Regions from separate parts of the Brachybacterium zhongshanense genome, predicted to be linked through region 1. Evidence: riboswitches for the same ligand, from Rfam matches in the RefSeq annotation. Region 1 holds a riboswitch; each other region holds the start of a gene.
What was found. Region 1 has a riboswitch for thiamine pyrophosphate ahead of ACZ5AJ_RS12025 (TenA family protein). Riboswitches for the same ligand answer to the same signal wherever they lie in the genome.
Positions count from the first base shown of each region.

Region 2: linked by a shared signal. The riboswitch ahead of thiC (phosphomethylpyrimidine synthase ThiC) and the one ahead of ACZ5AJ_RS12025 (TenA family protein) in region 1 are both predicted to bind thiamine pyrophosphate.
Region 3: linked by a shared signal. The riboswitch ahead of ACZ5AJ_RS08470 (ECF transporter S component) and the one ahead of ACZ5AJ_RS12025 (TenA family protein) in region 1 are both predicted to bind thiamine pyrophosphate.
Region 4: linked by a shared signal. The riboswitch ahead of thiO (glycine oxidase ThiO) and the one ahead of ACZ5AJ_RS12025 (TenA family protein) in region 1 are both predicted to bind thiamine pyrophosphate.

Region 1 is NZ_AP043790.1:2,684,277-2,688,360, reverse strand. Features, by position in the region: gene ACZ5AJ_RS12035 (serpin family protein) at 1-181, shown strand, start outside; gene ACZ5AJ_RS12030 (TenA family protein) at 211-990, opposite strand; gene ACZ5AJ_RS12025 (TenA family protein) at 987-1,808, opposite strand; TPP riboswitch at 1,796-1,888, opposite strand; gene ACZ5AJ_RS12020 (HAD family hydrolase) at 1,963-2,664, shown strand; gene ACZ5AJ_RS12015 (TetR/AcrR family transcriptional regulator) at 2,706-3,287, opposite strand; gene ACZ5AJ_RS12010 (Bcr/CflA family efflux MFS transporter) at 3,419-4,084, shown strand, end outside.
Region 2 is NZ_AP043790.1:1,725,852-1,729,935, reverse strand. Features, by position in the region: gene thiC (phosphomethylpyrimidine synthase ThiC) at 1-1,658, opposite strand, end outside; TPP riboswitch at 1,653-1,763, opposite strand; gene ACZ5AJ_RS07795 (L-lactate permease) at 1,890-3,497, opposite strand; gene ACZ5AJ_RS07790 (SurA N-terminal domain-containing protein) at 3,749-4,084, shown strand, end outside.
Region 3 is NZ_AP043790.1:1,874,940-1,879,023, forward strand. Features, by position in the region: gene ACZ5AJ_RS08460 (M13 family metallopeptidase) at 1-1,954, shown strand, start outside; gene ACZ5AJ_RS08465 (hypothetical protein) at 1,962-2,537, shown strand; TPP riboswitch at 2,577-2,684, shown strand; gene ACZ5AJ_RS08470 (ECF transporter S component) at 2,784-3,464, shown strand; gene ACZ5AJ_RS08475 (ATP-binding cassette domain-containing protein) at 3,461-4,084, shown strand, end outside.
Region 4 is NZ_AP043790.1:3,447,125-3,451,208, reverse strand. Features, by position in the region: gene ACZ5AJ_RS15305 (ThiF family adenylyltransferase) at 1-246, opposite strand, end outside; gene ACZ5AJ_RS15300 (thiazole synthase) at 240-1,082, opposite strand; gene thiS (sulfur carrier protein ThiS) at 1,085-1,327, opposite strand; gene thiO (glycine oxidase ThiO) at 1,324-2,562, opposite strand; TPP riboswitch at 2,557-2,662, opposite strand; gene thiE (thiamine phosphate synthase) at 2,731-3,435, shown strand; gene ACZ5AJ_RS15280 (hypothetical protein) at 3,447-4,084, opposite strand, start outside.

The DNA of each region.
Region 1 (4,084 bases):
CGAGCACGGCATGGAGGCCGCCGCTGCGACCGCCGTGATGATGGAGGAGGGCGCCGCGGACATCGGCGAGCCCCGCACCCTCGACCTCGACGTCCCCTTCCTCTACCTCGCCATCGAGACCTCGACCCTGACGCCCCTGGTCGTCGGCTGGATCGGCGATCCCTCCCAGACCCGCGACTGACCACGCAGCGGCCCGGCGACGCAGGCAGGTCAGACGGCGTCGAGCGCCTGCTGCCAGAAGGCCGCCTCGAGGCGCGTGGCGGTGCGGAAGATTCGCGTGAGCTCAGCCAGGCGACGATCCGTGAGCGCCTCGACGGGGTTCGCAGCGGTGGCGAGGGCACCGGCTGAGGTGCGGTCGCCAGCCCCGACCTGCGCATATGTCGGGCCCGCTGGTGCCGGGCCCGCTGCTGCGGAGCCGATGCCTGCGGGGCCGATGCCTGCGAGCTCGTCGAGGCGGGCGATGGCCGCACGGGCCGAGGCCTGGAAGTCCTCGCCCGCGTACTCCGCGATCCAGTCGCCGTAGGCGTGCTCGGGCCGTCCCTCGAGGCGCGGAGCGAGGCGGGTCCCGATCTCCGCGTAGCCGATCGCGCACGGTGCGAGGGCGACATGGAGGTCCAGGAGATCGCCGGAGGCGCCGCAGTCCAGGACGAAACGGGTGTAGGCGACGGTCCCCATGCGCTCATCGGTCGCCTCGAGCTCGGCGGGGGATATGCCCCATGACGCGGTCAGACGAGCATGCAGGGAGGTCTCGGTGAGGACGCCCGAGAGCGCGTACGAGGCCTGACGGATGTCGTCCAGGCTGCGCGCCTTGTATGCGGCCAGGGCGTAGGCGCGGGCGAACTGGATGAGGAACAGATAGTCCTGGACGAGATAGTCCTGGAACGCCGGGAGCGGCAGCGTGCCTTCTCCCAGCTGCTCGACGAAGTCGTGGCGGGTGTAGGCGTCCCAGTCGTCGGCGGTCTCGGCGCGCAGGTGCTCGAACAGGGTCATCGGCGCGCCTCCTCGAGGTCTCGCGCGGCCGGGGCGAGGCGCGCGTCCGCGTAGGCGGAGTCGAAGAAGCGCAGCTCGAGGTCGACCGCGCGGGAGAAGGCCCCGTGCACGGCGGCGAGCCGATCAGTCCCGTCGGGATCAGTCCCGTCGCGATCGTCCCTCTCGAGGTCTGCACCCGCGCGATCGAGCTCCGAGCGGAGGAAGGCGACGAACCCGCGGAAGCCGGGATTGTCGTGCAGCCCGATCCACTCGGCGTGCACGAAGCTCTCCGGGAGCGGATGCGGGGCGGCCTGCGCCCAGTCGAGGTAGAGCCATTCGGTCACGAGCAGGACCGCGAGCACGACCGCATAGTCGCGGGAGGCGGCGGCCTCGCGGAACAGGTCCAGGAAGCCCGAGGTGGCCTCCGAATCGGGGATGGTCGCACGCCGCTGCTCGTCGACGCCGAGAGCGTCGAGGGCCCGCAGGAAGTAGGTGTTCTCGTCTCCGGCGACCTCTCCCGCGAACTGTGCGAGGCGCAGGCGGGCGGTCGGGGTGTCGGCCGCTGCGATCCCGGCGCCGATCAGCATGAGGAAGCTGTCCAGGAACCGATGGTCCTGGACCAGATAGCCGGCCATGACGTCATCGGGGACCTCGCCGGTGTGCAGCTCCCGCACGAAGCGGTGGCCGACGGCGAGGTCCCAGGTGGGGCCGGAGCCCTGCCGGAGACGGGCGGTGAAGGTGGAGCCGGTGGCGGTGGAGGCGCTGCCGGGGTCCTCCGGACGAGTCCGGGGAGCGGGCGGCTCCTCCGAGCGCAGGCCTTCCGAGCGCAGTTCTTCCATGACATTCCTCCGCGAGCATTGACTCGATCAGGTTCCTCGGGTGTGTTCTCAGCCCCGGCGGGGCACCCCGTGTCCGCCGACGAGCGTAGCGGATCCCGGAGCAGGAGGGGGAGGAGCGGATGCGTGCTGGGGACAGCCTGCCTAGGGTGGGTGCATGGACAGCGGAAGCGAGGGCGCCGGCCCGTCGGAGGACTGCGGCGACTCGCCGAGACCGTCGCTCGAGGCGTTCCGCGCGCTCGTGCTGGACCCGACGATGCAGGTGGTCGTCAGCGACCTCGACGGCGTGCTCCGCCGCTTCGACGAGCATCTGTGGGAGCGTCTGGATGCGCACCTCGGCCGGCCGACGGACACCGCCTATCGAGCGATCCTGCGCAGCCCGCTGCTGGGGGAGGTGGTCCGCGGGCGTGCCACCCATGCGCAGTGGCGGCAGCGGATCCTCGAGGATCTCGAGGCCGACGGCATCGACCCCGACACGGCGCACGAGGCGCTCAGGACCTGGCTCGACAGCGCTCCCGCGCTCGATCGCGGCGTGCTCGGCGTGCTCGAGGACGCTCGGCGCGCGGGTCGGGAGGTCTTCGTCTTCACCAACGGCACCGACCGGGTGCGCGAGGAGCTGCGCGGATTCGGCCTGGACAGGATGCTCCGGCCCGATGGCTCCGGGGACCGTCTGCTGAACTCGGCCGAGCTCGGCGCCGCGAAGCCCGACGCCGAGGCCTACGATGCCGCGCACGCCCGCATCCAGCAGGTCCTCGGGCGGAGCATCCCGCGCTCGGCGGTGGCCTTCCTCGACGACTCCGCCCGGCATGTCAGCGGTGCGCGCGAGGCGGGCTGGCGGGCCGTCCTGCTCCGGGACTGACGCTCCCCGGCTGACGCGCCCCGGCCGATGCGCCGCGGCGGTCATCGCCCCAGCGCGGTGAGCAGCTCGCCGACGTCGGCCGCGGCGCAGTCGAAGGCCTGGTCGGCATAGCCCTCGACCCCGGAGCTGACGATCGAGCCGTTGGCGACATGCAGCACGAGCGGTGCGTGAGCGGCCGGATATCCGCAGGCGATCAGCAGGGTGCGCAGGTCCTCGTCCATGCCGGGGCGGGATGAGCGCATGCGCTCGTGCAGCAGCGGGCTCTCGCGCACCCCGTCGAGCGCCGCGCCGACGCGGCCGACGATGCCCTCGGGAGTGTCCCCCCAGATCGTGCGGATGACGCGCGCCCCGATCTCGGCGGGGGCCAGGCCCGGGTGCGCGCCCTCGAGGGCCTCGCGGGTGGCCTGGGCGCGCACCTCCTCGTCGGCCTCGAGGCATCGCACGAGCAGATCCTCGCGGGTGGAGAAGTAGTAGCCGACGGAGCTCGAGGGGACACCGGCGACCTCGGCGACCCTGCGATGCGACACCGCCTGCATCCCCTCCGCGTGCAGCAGCTCCCGCGCCGCCTCCAGGATCGCCGCACGGCGCTCGACGGCACGGCTCTGCTGTGCTCTCTCGGACACACCCGCCTCCTTGTCTTGGACGACCGTCCAAACTCGTCGTAGTCCGCTCCGGGGCGTTCGGCCCGCCTCCGGGCGGACGCTCCGGTCTCATCGTCCTCCCCTCGCGGCGACTGCGAGAGAAAGTCCAGGTCATGAGCATCCAGGTGGATGGTCCCGTGTGGACCGACGCGGCCGGCGCCGAGAAGCCCGCGTTGGTCTCCGCGATGCCGATGGTGACGACGGCGGTCGAGCCGACGGCAGTGCCTCCGACGGCGGTCCCTGCGATGCCCTCTGCGTCGGCGCGCGTGCCGGGACGGGCGTCGATGGTCGCACTGATGTCCGTGCTGATCGGGGCCGTCGCGCTCCCGTCGCTCGGGATCGACATGTATCTCGCGTCGCTGCCGGAGATCCGGGAGGTCTTCGGCGTGCCCGTGGGGATCTCGCAGCTGACGCTGACGCTCTTCATGCTCATGCTGGGCATCGGGCAGCTCGTCGGCGGAGCCGTCTCCGACGCGGTCGGGCGTCGTCGGCCCCTGATCCTCGGGCTCGCGCTGTTCGTGACCGGTTCCGTGCTCGCGGCGCTCGCGCTCGGCATCACCCTCCTGCTGGTCGCCCGTGTGCTGCAGGGAGCGGGCGGCGCCCTCGCCGTCGTCGTCGCGAACAGCACCGTGCGCGATGTGGCCGTCGGCGATGCGGCCACCCGTCTGTACGCGCTGCTGCTGGGCATCTCCGGCATCGCGCCCGTGATCGCACCGACCCTCGGAGGGGTCGTCGACGCGGCTCTCGGCTGGCGCGCCGTGTTCTGGGTGCTGGCGCTG
Region 2 (4,084 bases), 960 kb from region 1:
ACCTGCGCCTCCGCGCTGCCGTAGGTGTCCCGGATGTCCTGGGAGATCCTCATCGAGCAGAACTTCGGCCCGCACATGGAGCAGAAGTGCGCGGTCTTGGCCGGCTCGGCGGGCAGCGTCTCGTCATGGAACGACTCGGCGGTCTCCGGGTCCAGGCCCAGTGCGAACTGATCCCGCCACCGGAACTCGAAGCGGGCCCTGGACAGCGCGGCGTCGCGGGCGGCCGCCCCCGGATGACCCTTGGCGATGTCCGCGGCATGCGCGGCGATCCTGTACGTCACGACGCCGGCGCGCACGTCCTCCCGGTCCGGCAGCCCCAGATGCTCCTTCGGGGTGACGTAGCAGAGCATCGCCGTGCCGTAGCGGGCGATCTCCGTCGCCCCGATCGCCGAGGTGATGTGGTCGTAGCCCGGGGCGATGTCCGTGACCAGCGGACCCAGCGTGTAGAACGGCGCCCCGGAGCACAGCTCCTGCTGGCGCTCGACGTTCTCCCGCACCTTGTGCAGCGGCACATGGCCGGGTCCCTCCACCATCACCTGGACGTCGTGCTCCCAGGCCCGATGGGTGAGCTCGGCCAAGGTGTCCAGCTCGGCGAACTGTGCGGCATCGTTCGCGTCGGCCAGGGAACCGGGTCGCAGCCCGTCCCCGAGGGAGAACGCGACGTCGTACCGTGCGAAGATCTCGCACAGCTCGTCGAAGCGGGTGTAGAGGAAGTTCTCCTGGTGATGGGCGAGGCACCACCCGGCCATGATCGATCCGCCCCGCGAGACGATGCCGGTGACCCGGTCCGCGGTCAGCGGCACGTAGCGCAGGAGCACTCCGGCGTGGACGGTCATGTAGTCCACGCCCTGCTCGCACTGCTCGATGACGGTGTCGCGATAGACCTCCCAGGTCAGCGCCGAGGCGTCGCCGTCGACCTTCTCGAGAGCCTGGTAGATCGGGACCGTGCCGATGGGGATCGGGGAGTTGCGGATCACCCACTCGCGGGTGGTGTGGATGTCGTCGCCGGTGGACAGGTCCATCAGGGTGTCCGCGCCCCAGCGGGAGGCCCAGCGTAGCTTCTCGACCTCCTCCGCGATGGAGCTGGTGACGGCTGAGTTGCCGATGTTGGCGTTGATCTTCACCAGGAACGCCCGGCCGATGATCATGGGCTCGGACTCCGGATGGTTGACGTTCGCGGGGATGATCGCCCGTCCGGCGGCGACCTCGGAGCGCACCAGCTCGACGTCGCAACCCTCCCGCAGCGCCACGAAGCGCATCTCGGGGGTGATCATGCCGCGCCTCGCGTAGTGCATCTGGGTGACGGTCCGCCCGGGCAGCGCCCGACGGGGGAGGGGCCGACGGCCCCGCCACTGCTGCGACGGACTGCCGCGGCGCAAGGCGGCCCGGCCGTCGTCGGCCAGTCTCCGTGCGCGCGCCTCATGCTCCTCGGTGTCGCCGCGCTCGGCGATCCACGGACTGCGCATCGGCGCCAGCCCCTCCTCGGGGACGCTGCCGGGGCCGGCGGTCCGGTACACCATGAACGGCTCGTTGGGGACCTCACCGGTGGGCTCCAGGTCGATGCGGGTCACCGGAACCCGGATCCCGTGCTCGGGATCCTCCAGATGGTCCAGGGAGTGCGAGGGGTACTGCTCGGACAGCGGGGAGCGCACAGTCATCTGCGGCCTCTCTTCCTACGCCGGTGCTAGCCGGATCAGGTTCTACGGTCCCGGGCGGCTGCAGCCCGGTCTCAGCCCTCTGCCGAGGGCCCCCGTGGGGTCGCGGACTGTCTATCACATGGGTGCCGGTGCGCAGCGCACCGTCCCGGAGTGCAGTGCACCGTCCCGGAGTGCGGCGGACCGTCCTCGGACGAGGAGAGCGAGGAGAGCGAGGAGAGAGGACCGTACGGCTCAGCCGCCCATGAGGGTGAGGACGAAGATCCACACGCACAGGAAGGCCAGCATCCCCAGGCTGTAGAGGATCGAGGCTCGCAGGATCTCGCTCTCCCGGCCGGACAGGCCCACGGCGCCTGCAGCGATCGCGATCGACTGAGGCGAGATCACCTTGGCGGCGTTCCCTCCGGCGGTGTTGGCCGCGACCAGGGTGGACGGCGTGAAGCCGATGGTCTCGGCAGTCGCGACCTGCAGCGGCGCGAACAGGGTGTTGTTGTTGACGACCGATCCCGTGAGGAACACTCCGATCCACCCGATCACCGGCGCGATCAGCGGGAACAGACGGCCGGTGGCGGCGAGCGCCGTGCCCATCGACGTCGAGCCCCCGGAGTAGTTGGCGATGTTCGCGAGGACCAGGATGACCAGGATCAGGGCGAGCGCCTTCCACAGGCTCGCGATGGTGGCGCGCAGCTCGTCGAGCAGCATCGATGCCGTGATCCGCGGAGTCGTCAGGTACGTCGCCAGGACCGCGAGCAGGATCGCGGTGCCGGTCGCTCCGAGGATGCTGAAGGTCCACGTCGCGGTCACGACGGTTCCCGAGGCCGTGGTGACGCTCCCCGTAAGCCCCGGGATGCCGGTCTCGAGCGTCGAGAAGGAGGGCAGACCCTCGGAGAACAGCGCCTTCACCGGCGGGATCGACCACAGCAGGATGACCAGCGAGAGGAAGTAGAAGGGGCTCCAGGCGACTCCCACCTCCTTCAGCGACGGCGCTGCGGTGCGGACCGGCTCCGGGGCGTCAGCCTCGCGGAACACCCGCTTCGGGGACCACACCCTGCACAGAGCGAAGATCGCGACCATCGCTCCGAGGCCTGCGGCCAGATCCGCGAGCTCGGGGCCGAGGAACCACAGCACCGCCGCCTGGATCCCGCTGAACACGATCGTCACCACCAGAGCGATGGGCCAGGTCTCCCGGAGCCCTCGCAGCCCATCGAGGATCACCACCAGGAGGAACGGGATCAGCAGGGTGAGCGGCTGCAGCACGATCACCAGGGCGCGCGACAGCTCGAGCACATCGAGCCCGGTCACCTGTGCCCCCACCAGCACAGGCACGCCGATCGCCCCGTATGCACCGGCGGCCGCATTGGCGACCAGCGAGATCATGGCCGCCCGCACGGGGCGGAAGCCCAGCTGCACGAGCAGCGCCGCGCAGATCGCGATCGGCACGCCGAATCCCGCCGCGCCCTCGAGGAACGCGCCGAAGGCGAAGCTGATCAGCAGCACCTGGATGCGCTGGTCGTCGGAGACCGCACCGATCGAGGCGCGGATGACGTCGAAATGACCGGAGGCGACGCTCAGTCGGTAGAGCCACACCGCCATCACGATGATGTATCCGATCGGCCAGATCGCCGTCAGCGCTCCCAGCATCCCGGCGCCCGCGGCGGCCGAGGCCGGCATGCCGAAGACTGCGAGCGCCACGACGACCTGCACGGCCAGGGCGATCAGTGCCGTCTTGATGCCGGACAGCTTGAACGCCACCAGGCACAGGAGGAACACGACGATGGGCAGGGCGGCGACCAGCGCCGACAACGGCAGGCAGCCCAGGGGGTCGATGGACTGGTACCACATGCGCGTCTCCTCACGAACGGGCGGTGGGAAGAGGACTGTCTGCAGAGGACCGAGGCTGTCGTCGATCGGCATCCTAAGGACCAAGGTCCCGGATGGTCACGATGGCGCGGCGGCGCGACAGAGTTCCGGAACGCCACTGTTCCTGGATGCGGCCTCAGTGCTCCCTGTCCGCATCCGGGACGCGATGCCCTGGTAGGACGTGTACCGTCGCCCGGGCCGTCCGCAGACGTCCGCGACAGGAGGACCACCCCATGCAGATCAAGCACGCCCTTGCGGCGCTCTCCCTCACCGCCGTCCTGGCGCTCGCCGGATGCAGCGGGGGAGGCGACGCGTCCGCCGGTAGCGACGCCGGCGGATCGGCTGCGAGCGATGCCGGTCAGTCGTCCTCGGCCGACGGATCGGCCGTCCCCGAGGCCGACGTCTCCGACGTCCCCGACCCGGTGGCGGAGGTCAACGGCGAGGAGATCACCAAGGAGCAGTTCGTCGAGGTCTACCAGTCGCAGTACCAGCAGGCCATGACCGCATCACAGACCACCGGGCAGGAGGTCGACGAGAGCGAGCTGCGCGGGCAGGTCGCCGACATGCTG
Region 3 (4,084 bases), 810 kb from region 1:
CGAGTCCATCCGGATCCAGGACGACCTTTTCGGCCATGTCAACGGCCGCTGGCTGGCCGAGCACGTGATCCCCGCGGACCGTGCGAGCGACGGCGAGTTCCGTCGCCTGCGCGATCTGTCCGAGGAGAACGTGCGGGCGATCGTCGAGGAGGCCGCCGCGGCACTGCCCGAGGACGCGGCTCCCGCGAGCGACCTCGAGAAGGTCGGCGCCCTGTACCGGACGTTCATGGACACCGAGGCGATCGAGGCCGCCGGCACCGCGCCCCTCGAGCCGCTGCTGACGGAGATCCTCGCCGTCGACTCCCTGGATCAGCTCGTGCGGCTGACCGGGTCGGCGGCCGCAGGCACCGGACCGCTCGCCGCGTACGTATGGACCGATGACCGCGACTCGACCCGCTACCAGGTCAAGATCCACCAGGCCGGTCTCGGTCTGCCGGACGAGTCCTACTACCGCGAGGACTCCTATGCAGAGATCCGAGAGGCGTACGTCGACCATCTGACGAACCTCGCCGAGCTCGTCGGCCTCGCCGGCCGCGAGGGCCTCGTCGCGGGCGATGCGGCGGCTCTGGCCCGGGCGGTCATGGACTTCGAGATCCGGCTGGCGGACTGCCACGTGGACGTGGTGCGCCTGCGCGACCGCGAGAGGTCCTACAACCCGATGGACGCCGAGGCGCGCCGTGAGCTCGCGCCCGCCTTCCCCTGGGACGCCTTCTTCGAGGGCACCGAGGCGCCGTCGGCCGCTCTCGAGGTGGTCTCGATCGGTCAGCCGGAGTACGTCTCGGCGGCCGCCGAGCTGCTCGCCGGCGAGGACCTCGCGGTGCTGCGCAGCTGGCTTGCCCTGCACACCGTCTCCTCCTACGCCCCGTATCTGGACTCGGCCCTGGTCGACGAGGACTTCGCCTTCCACGGGACGGTCCTGTCGGGAGCCGAGGAGCTGCGGGAGCGCTGGAAGCGCGGGGTCGGCGTGGTCGAGGGCGCGCTCGGCTTCGCGATCGGTCGCGAGTACGTGACCCGGCACTTCCCCGCATCCCACAAGGAGCGCATGGTCGTCCTCGTCGACGCCCTCGTCGACGCCTATCGCTCCTCGATCTCGCAGCTCGAGTGGATGACCCCGGCGACCCGGGAGAAGGCCCTCGAGAAGCTCGCGAAGTTCACGCCGAAGATCGGCTACCCCTCGGAGTGGCGGACCTACGAGGACCTCGAGGTGGTCCCCGGCGATCTGGTCGCCTCCGTGCGCGAGGCGCGCCGGGCCGACGCCGCCTTCGACTTCGCCAAGGTCGGCGGGCCGATCGACCCCCACGAGTGGCACATGACCCCGCAGACGGTCAACGCCTACTACAACCCCGGCGCCAATGAGATCGTCTTCCCCGCCGCGATCCTGCAGCCGCCGTTCTTCGACGCGGACGCCGACGACGCCGTGAACTTCGGAGGCATCGGCGCCGTGATCGGGCACGAGATCGGGCACGGGTTCGACGACCAGGGTTCGAAGTACGACGGCGACGGGAACATGGTCTCCTGGTGGACCGAGGAGGATCGGGCGGCCTTCGACGAGCGCACCGCGTCCCTCATCGCCCAGTACTCCGAGCTCAGCCCCCGCGACCTCGGCGACGAGCATCGCGTCAACGGCGCCCTGACCATCGGCGAGAACATCGGCGACCTCGGCGGCCTCTCGATCGCCGTGAAGGCGTACCTGGCCACCGCCGGCGAGTCGGCGGCCGAGGAGGTCGACGGCTTCACCGGCCTGCAGCGGGTCTTCCTCTCCTGGGCGACGGTGTGGCGCGCGAAGAACCGCCCGCAGGCCGCCGTCCAGCTGCTGGCCACCGACCCCCACTCCCCCGCCGAGTTCCGATGCAACATCACCGCGGGGCACATCGACGAGTTCCACGAGGCCTTCGGAGTGCGCGAGGGCGATGCCATGCACCGCGCCCTCGAGGACCGCGTCCGCATCTGGTGACCCGCCGATGAGACCGGAGGCCCCCTTCTACGTCGGGACCACTCGGCCCACGGCCGTCGGCTGGACCCGCATCGGACTGACGCTCCTGGCGGGCGTCGTCGCCACCGCGGTGCTCGCCCAGCGGCCGACGCTCGACTCGCCGCTGCTGCTGGTCGCGGCGATGGGCGTGTTCGTCCTGATCGCGCTGTGGACGTGGATGAACCAGCGCACCCGCTTCATCGTCGACGAGCACGGGGTGACCGTCAGCCTCGGCGGGTTCCTTCCGCGGCGTCCGTGGCCGCTCGAGCAGTTCCGCACCGTCCAGCTGCGCGAGGTCCCCGGTTCCAGCGTGGGGGTGACCGTGGGCGGCTACGGGTGGCGTCGAGGGCGGGCGATGTCCTCGACGCCTGAGGAGCTCAGGCCCGTCGGCGGACGGCGCATCTTCACCACCGGCGAGGCCCAGGAGACCTATCGGCTGCTGGTCACGCGCCCCGGGACCATGGTCGAGATCATCAGCCGCGAGGGACCCCACTTCCTCTTCTCCCCCGATGACCCGGTCGCGACCGCCGAGGCCGTCGACCAGGCGATCCGCGCACGCCGCTGAGCGCACGAGCCCGGGCTGCGGTATGCTCGCGGACGGTCATCCAACTGACAGGGGAGCACCATCCGGGTGCTGAGAGTGCGCAGCAGTGCGCAGACCCTCGAACCTGATCCGGGTCACACCGGCGTAGGGAGTCGGGATTTCCGCGGGAGCATCCCCGTCGCACGCCGTCGGCGCGCGACGCACGGCGCACGATCGTCCGCCGCTGCGATGCGCCTGCGCCCCTTCCGCTCGTGGAAGGAGTATGAGATGACGCGTTTCCGCACCGTGGATCTGCTGGTCACCGTCGCGATCGGCGCCGCCTTCGGCGTCGCGTTCCTGGGATATGGGGCGCTGTACAGCCTCATCGGCCCGCTCACCGCCCTGTTCCGGCCCGCCGAGGGGCTCCTGATGGGCATCTGGTTCCTGCCCGCGATGATCGCGGCTCTCGTCGTGCGCAAGCCCGGCGCCGCGCTCCTCGCCGAGCTCATCGCTGCCAGCCTCGAGATGCTCCTGGGCGGCCAGTGGGGCTGGGGCACCGTCGTCTCCGGGGTCCTGCAGGGCGGAGGCGTCGAGATCGCCTTCCTGGCCTTCCGCTACCGCCGATTCACGCTCCCGGTGGCGATCCTCGGCGGCGTGATCGCCGCAGCCCTGGAATGGGTCTATGAGCGCTTCGCCTACTACCCGGAGATGAGCTGGCCGTTCGCCATCGTCCTGCTGGGCTTCGCCCTGGTCTCCGGCGCGCTCGCCTGCGGTGCGCTGGGCTGGGCGGTCGTGCGCGCACTGGCGGAGACCGGTGCGCTGGACGCGCTGCCCGCGGGACGCGAGCACGCCGAGATGCGCCTCGTCGCACGTCGAGCCGCAGGTGAGGGCACACGGGAGAGCTCTGCCGAGGATGCTTCCGGCGCCTCCGGCACCCCGCGGGCAGGGTCCGGGGCCATCTCCGGATGACCTCTCTCGAGCTGCGTGGGCTCAGCTGGCGCCCGCAGTCGCGCCTGGACCCGACGGTCCACGACCTCACCCTGGAGATCCCCCGCGGTCAGCGGGTGCTCCTGACCGGAGCCAGCGGCAGCGGCAAGTCGACTGTTCTGCGGGCGCTCGCGGGTCTGCTCGATCCCGAGGCCGGGGAGCTCCGGGGCGAGGCCCCCGGGGCCGCGCGCCCCGGGGAGCGCGGTCTGCTGCTGCAGAACCCGACGAACGCTCTGATCGCTGCGACCGTCGGCCGCGAGGCGGCGTTCGGGCCGGAGAACGCGGCGCTCGACCGCGCCGAGATCGCCGATCGGGTCCGAGAGTCCCTCGACGCGGCCGGCGTCGACGTGGACTCCACCCGTCCGCCGTGGGAAGCCTCCGGGGGCCAGCAGCAGAGGATCGCATTGGCCGGGGCTCTCGCCCTCGGCCCGGGGGCGCTGCTGCTGGACGAGCCGACGTCCATGCTGGATGGCAGGACGGCGGGCACCGTCCGACGGGCGATCCTGGACGTGATCGGCGACGCGACGCTCGTCGTCGCCGACCACGATGTCGTGCCGTGGGCCGAGCACGTCGAGCGTCTCATCGTCCTCGGCGACGGAGCC
Region 4 (4,084 bases), 760 kb from region 1:
GTGCAGGTTGGAGAGGTCCACGACGTCGTCGTCGACGATGCCGAGGGTGCCGATGCCCGCCCCCGCGAGGTACTGCAGGGCAGGGGTCCCGAGCCCTCCGGCGCCGATGACCAGCACGCGCGCGTTCCCGAGGCGGCGCTGCCCCAGCGTGCCGATGCGCGCGAGGGTGATCTGGCGGCGGAAGCGCTCGATCTGGGCGGGGGTCAGCTCGGGCCCGGGCTCGACCAGCGGAGGGAGGCTCACCATGACTCGGCCTCCCGTCCGCGAGGGGCGTCGGCGGCGACGGCGGCGACGGGGTCGATCAGGCCGTCGAAGGCCGAGGAGGCGCGGGCGAGACGACGCCGCGGGATGCGCCCGGCGAGCGCAGCGGAGCGCCCCGCGCGGACGGCAAGGTCCATGGCGCGGGCCATCGCCTCGGGGTCCTGGGCGCGGGTCACGGCGGAGGCGGCGAGGACCGCCGAGCAGCCCAGCTCCATGGCGAGCGCCGCATCGGAGGCCGTGCCGATGCCGGCGTCGAGGACGACGGGCACGCCGGCGCGCTCGCAGATCAGCTCGATGCTGTGGGGGTTCAGGATGCCCAGGCCGGTGCCGATCGGCGATCCCAGCGGCATGACGGCGGCCGCTCCCGCGTCCTCGAGCCGACGGGCCAGGGCGGGGTCGTCGGTCGTGTACGGCAGGACCGTGAAGCCGCGGCGGACCAGCTGCTCGGTGGCCTCGAGCAGCTCGATCCCGTCGGGCAGGAGGGTGTCCTCGTCGGCGATGACCTCGAGCTTGATCCAGTCGGTCTCGAGGGCCTCGCGGGCCAGCTCGGCGGTGAGGATCGCGTCGCGGGCGCTGTAGCAGCCGGCGGTGTTGGGCAGCACGCGGATGCCGAGGCGCCGGATCATGGCGAACACGGAGTTGCCGGTCTCGGCGGAGAAGCGGCGCATGGCGACGGTGGTCAGGGCGGTCCCGGAGGCGACCAGCGCCCGTTCGAGGGCGGCCAGGTCGGTCGCGCCCCCGGTCCCCATGATCAGGCGCGAGGAGAGCGGCTCCCCGGCGATGACCAGAGGATCCTCGGTCAGGACGGCGGTGGTGCCCATGCTCAGCCTCCTTGGACGGCGGTGACGAACTCGCAGCGGGCCCCGGCGGCCAGCGGCGTCGCGGCCCAGCGGCTGCGGGGGACGACGGCGTCGTCGAGGGCGACGGCGACGCCGAGCGCTCCGCCGTCGGCCGATCGTCCGTCCTCGCCGACCTGCTGACCGAGCCTATGGGCGACCAGGTCCCGGACGGTCCAGGCCGCGGGGACCTCGACCTCCTCGGCGTTGACGCTCAGCGTGATGGTCATCGGGCCTCCTCGAGGGCGGGGGACGCGCTCGTGCGCGCGGGCTGCGGTGCGGGGGTGAAGCGGTCGGGCCGGACGGCGTCCATCAGCTCGGCGTGCTCGGGCGGGAGCGGCGCGCCGTCGACCAGGTCGGCGGTGCGCTGCGCGGCCCACGCCGAGAGCAGGATCCCGTGACGGTGGCATCCGGTGGAGACGATCACGCGAGGATCGGTCGGGACGGCGCCGAGCAGGGGCATGTCGTCGGGGGTGCCGGGGCGGTCGCGGGTGGTGACCTCGATCAGCTCGGTCTCGCGGATCGCCGGGAGGATCTCGGCGGCATCCTGCAGCAGCTGCAGCACACCGCCGGTGGAGGTGCCTGCCAGGTCGTCCTCCCGGCTGGTGGCGCCGAGCACGAGGGTCCGGTCGTCCCGCGGGACGAGATAGACGGGCCGGCCGCGCACGATCGCGCGCACGGTGCGGCCCACCAGGTTCTCCTCCCCCGGCAGCAGCAGGGAGTCGGGGACGCGCAGGCGCAGCACGTCTCCGCGCACGGGCCGCATCGCCAGGTCGAGAGCGCGGTGGGGGCCGTCGATCCCGGGGACGCCGAGCCCGGCGGCCAGGATGATCCTGTCGGCGGGGGCCGCGTCGTCGTCGGCCTCCGGGAGGGGGTCGAGCTCCGCGAGGGAGCGGACGGCGCCGAGGCGGATCGGGACGGCGGGCCCGTCGGGGCCGTCGGCCTCGAGGTCGGCGCGGACCGCGGCGGCGAGGCGGCGCGGATCGACCTGGTGGTCGCTCTCGAGGAGCACGCCTCCGCTGATGCCGCGCAGGAGGGCGCCCTCCTCGCGCCGCGCCTCGGCGCCGGTCAGCTCGCGCACGGAGGCGCCGCTGCGCCGCTGCACGGCGGCGAGGTCGCTCAGGGCTGCGAGGTCGCCCGCGTCGCGGCCGACGACGAGGGTCGAGGCATCGCGGTAGCCCGGATCGGGCAGAGGGTCCGCCCCGGCCGACGAGCGGGCCGCGCTGCGCTCGGCGAGGCGGGCGGCGAGCGCGCGATGGTCCTGCTCGGCCTCGCGCATCATCCGCCACAGCGGGCTCTGGCCGTACTGCATCTCGGCGGCGGGCGCGAGCATCCCGGCGGCGGCGAAGGTCGCCTGCTCGGCGACCCCGGTGGAGCGGATCTCGACGCGATGCCCGCGACGGCGCAGCTCATGGGCGGTGAGCAGGCCGACGATGCCTGCTCCGATGATGACGACACGCTGCACGGGCGCATTCCTCCTGACGACGGCATGATCCGCATCCAGTGCTGGTGGTCGGCGCCTCGCGCCCTCTCAGCCCGCCGACCGGGCTCCCACGGAACGGAGCCGAGTCTACGCGCCCCCGATCGGCGCTGTCGGGCCGTCCGGCGGGTCCTGCTGTGGGACGCTGTGCGCATGACCGCTGATCAGCAGACCCCCTCCCGGCGACGCGCGAGCCGGGACGAGACCGGCGAGCAGCGCCGAGCCGCCCTCGCGAGCGCGCGCCTGTACGTGTGCGTGGACCTCTCCCGCGGGCTCGATGACCTGCTCGCCTTCGCCGACGCCGCCTTCCGCGGGGGCGTGGACATCCTCCAGGTGCGCGACAAGGGCGCCGAGGCCCGTGCCGAGGTCGAGGCGCTGCGGGCGCTGCGTCCCGTCGCCGACGCCCACGGCGCGCTGCTCGCCGCCAATGACCGGGCCGACGTGGCGGTGCTCGCCGGCACCGATGTGCTCCACCTCGGGCAGGGGGATCTGACCACGGCGGATGCTCGCGCGCTGGTCGGTCCCGACGTCCTCGTCGGCCGCTCCACCCGCACCCTCGAGCAGATGCACGAGGCCGACGCCGATCCCGGCATCGACTACTTCTGCACCGGGCCCGTCTGGGCGACGCCGACGAAGCCGGGCCGCGAGCCCGTCGGCCTCGACCTCCCCCGTGCGGCCGCCGAGCGGACCGGTCCCGAGCCCAAGCCGTTCTTCGCGATCGGCGGGATCGATGCGGACCGCGTGCCGGAGATCCTGTCGACGGGTGCCGAGCGCATCGTCGTCGTGCGGGCCGTGACCGCTGCGGAGGATCCGGAGGCCGCCGCGCGCGCCCTCAGGGAGGCGCTCGACGCCAGCTGACGGCCCGCCGCTCAGCGGGAGCTGACGACCTCCACCGCGAGTGCCCTCACAGCGTCCGCGTCCAGCACCGTCACCTGCAGGCGCGGATCCGGGGCGGTGGGGTCGAGCGCCTCCATCAGGAGCACCTCCTCGGGCGTCGGATAGAGGCTGACCTGTCGCACTCCCGCATCGCTCGAGCGCACGGAGGTGAGCACCGCGATCCCGCGGGCCGCCGCGAGCCGGCGCGCCATCGCGCTGGTCTCCGTCAGCTCCGAGGCGCGCAGCACGACCCGGCGCTGCGGGGCGCTCTCCGTCGGCGAGTCGTGGACGGGGCTGTCCCCGGCAGTCCCGTCGGGGTCGATCACCGCGGCGAGGCGCCCGGCCGCCTGGGCAGGGCGCAGCGGCGTGAAGCGATGGATCCCGCTTCCCGTGACCTCCTCCTCGAGGACGCCGTCGGGATCGACGTACCAGTGGACGCGACGGGTCGCGGCGCCGTCCACGGTCCGCACCGTCCGCTCGAGGGTGGTGAAGACCGCGGCGGTCCGGCGCAGGACGAGGACCTCGGCGAGCTCCGGGTCCGGCCGCAGCCCCTCCGCCCCCGTCCCCGGGTCGCGGAACGGCTCGAGCCGGCCGGCTGCGAGCAGGCCCCGCACAGCGACCTCGGCGGCCT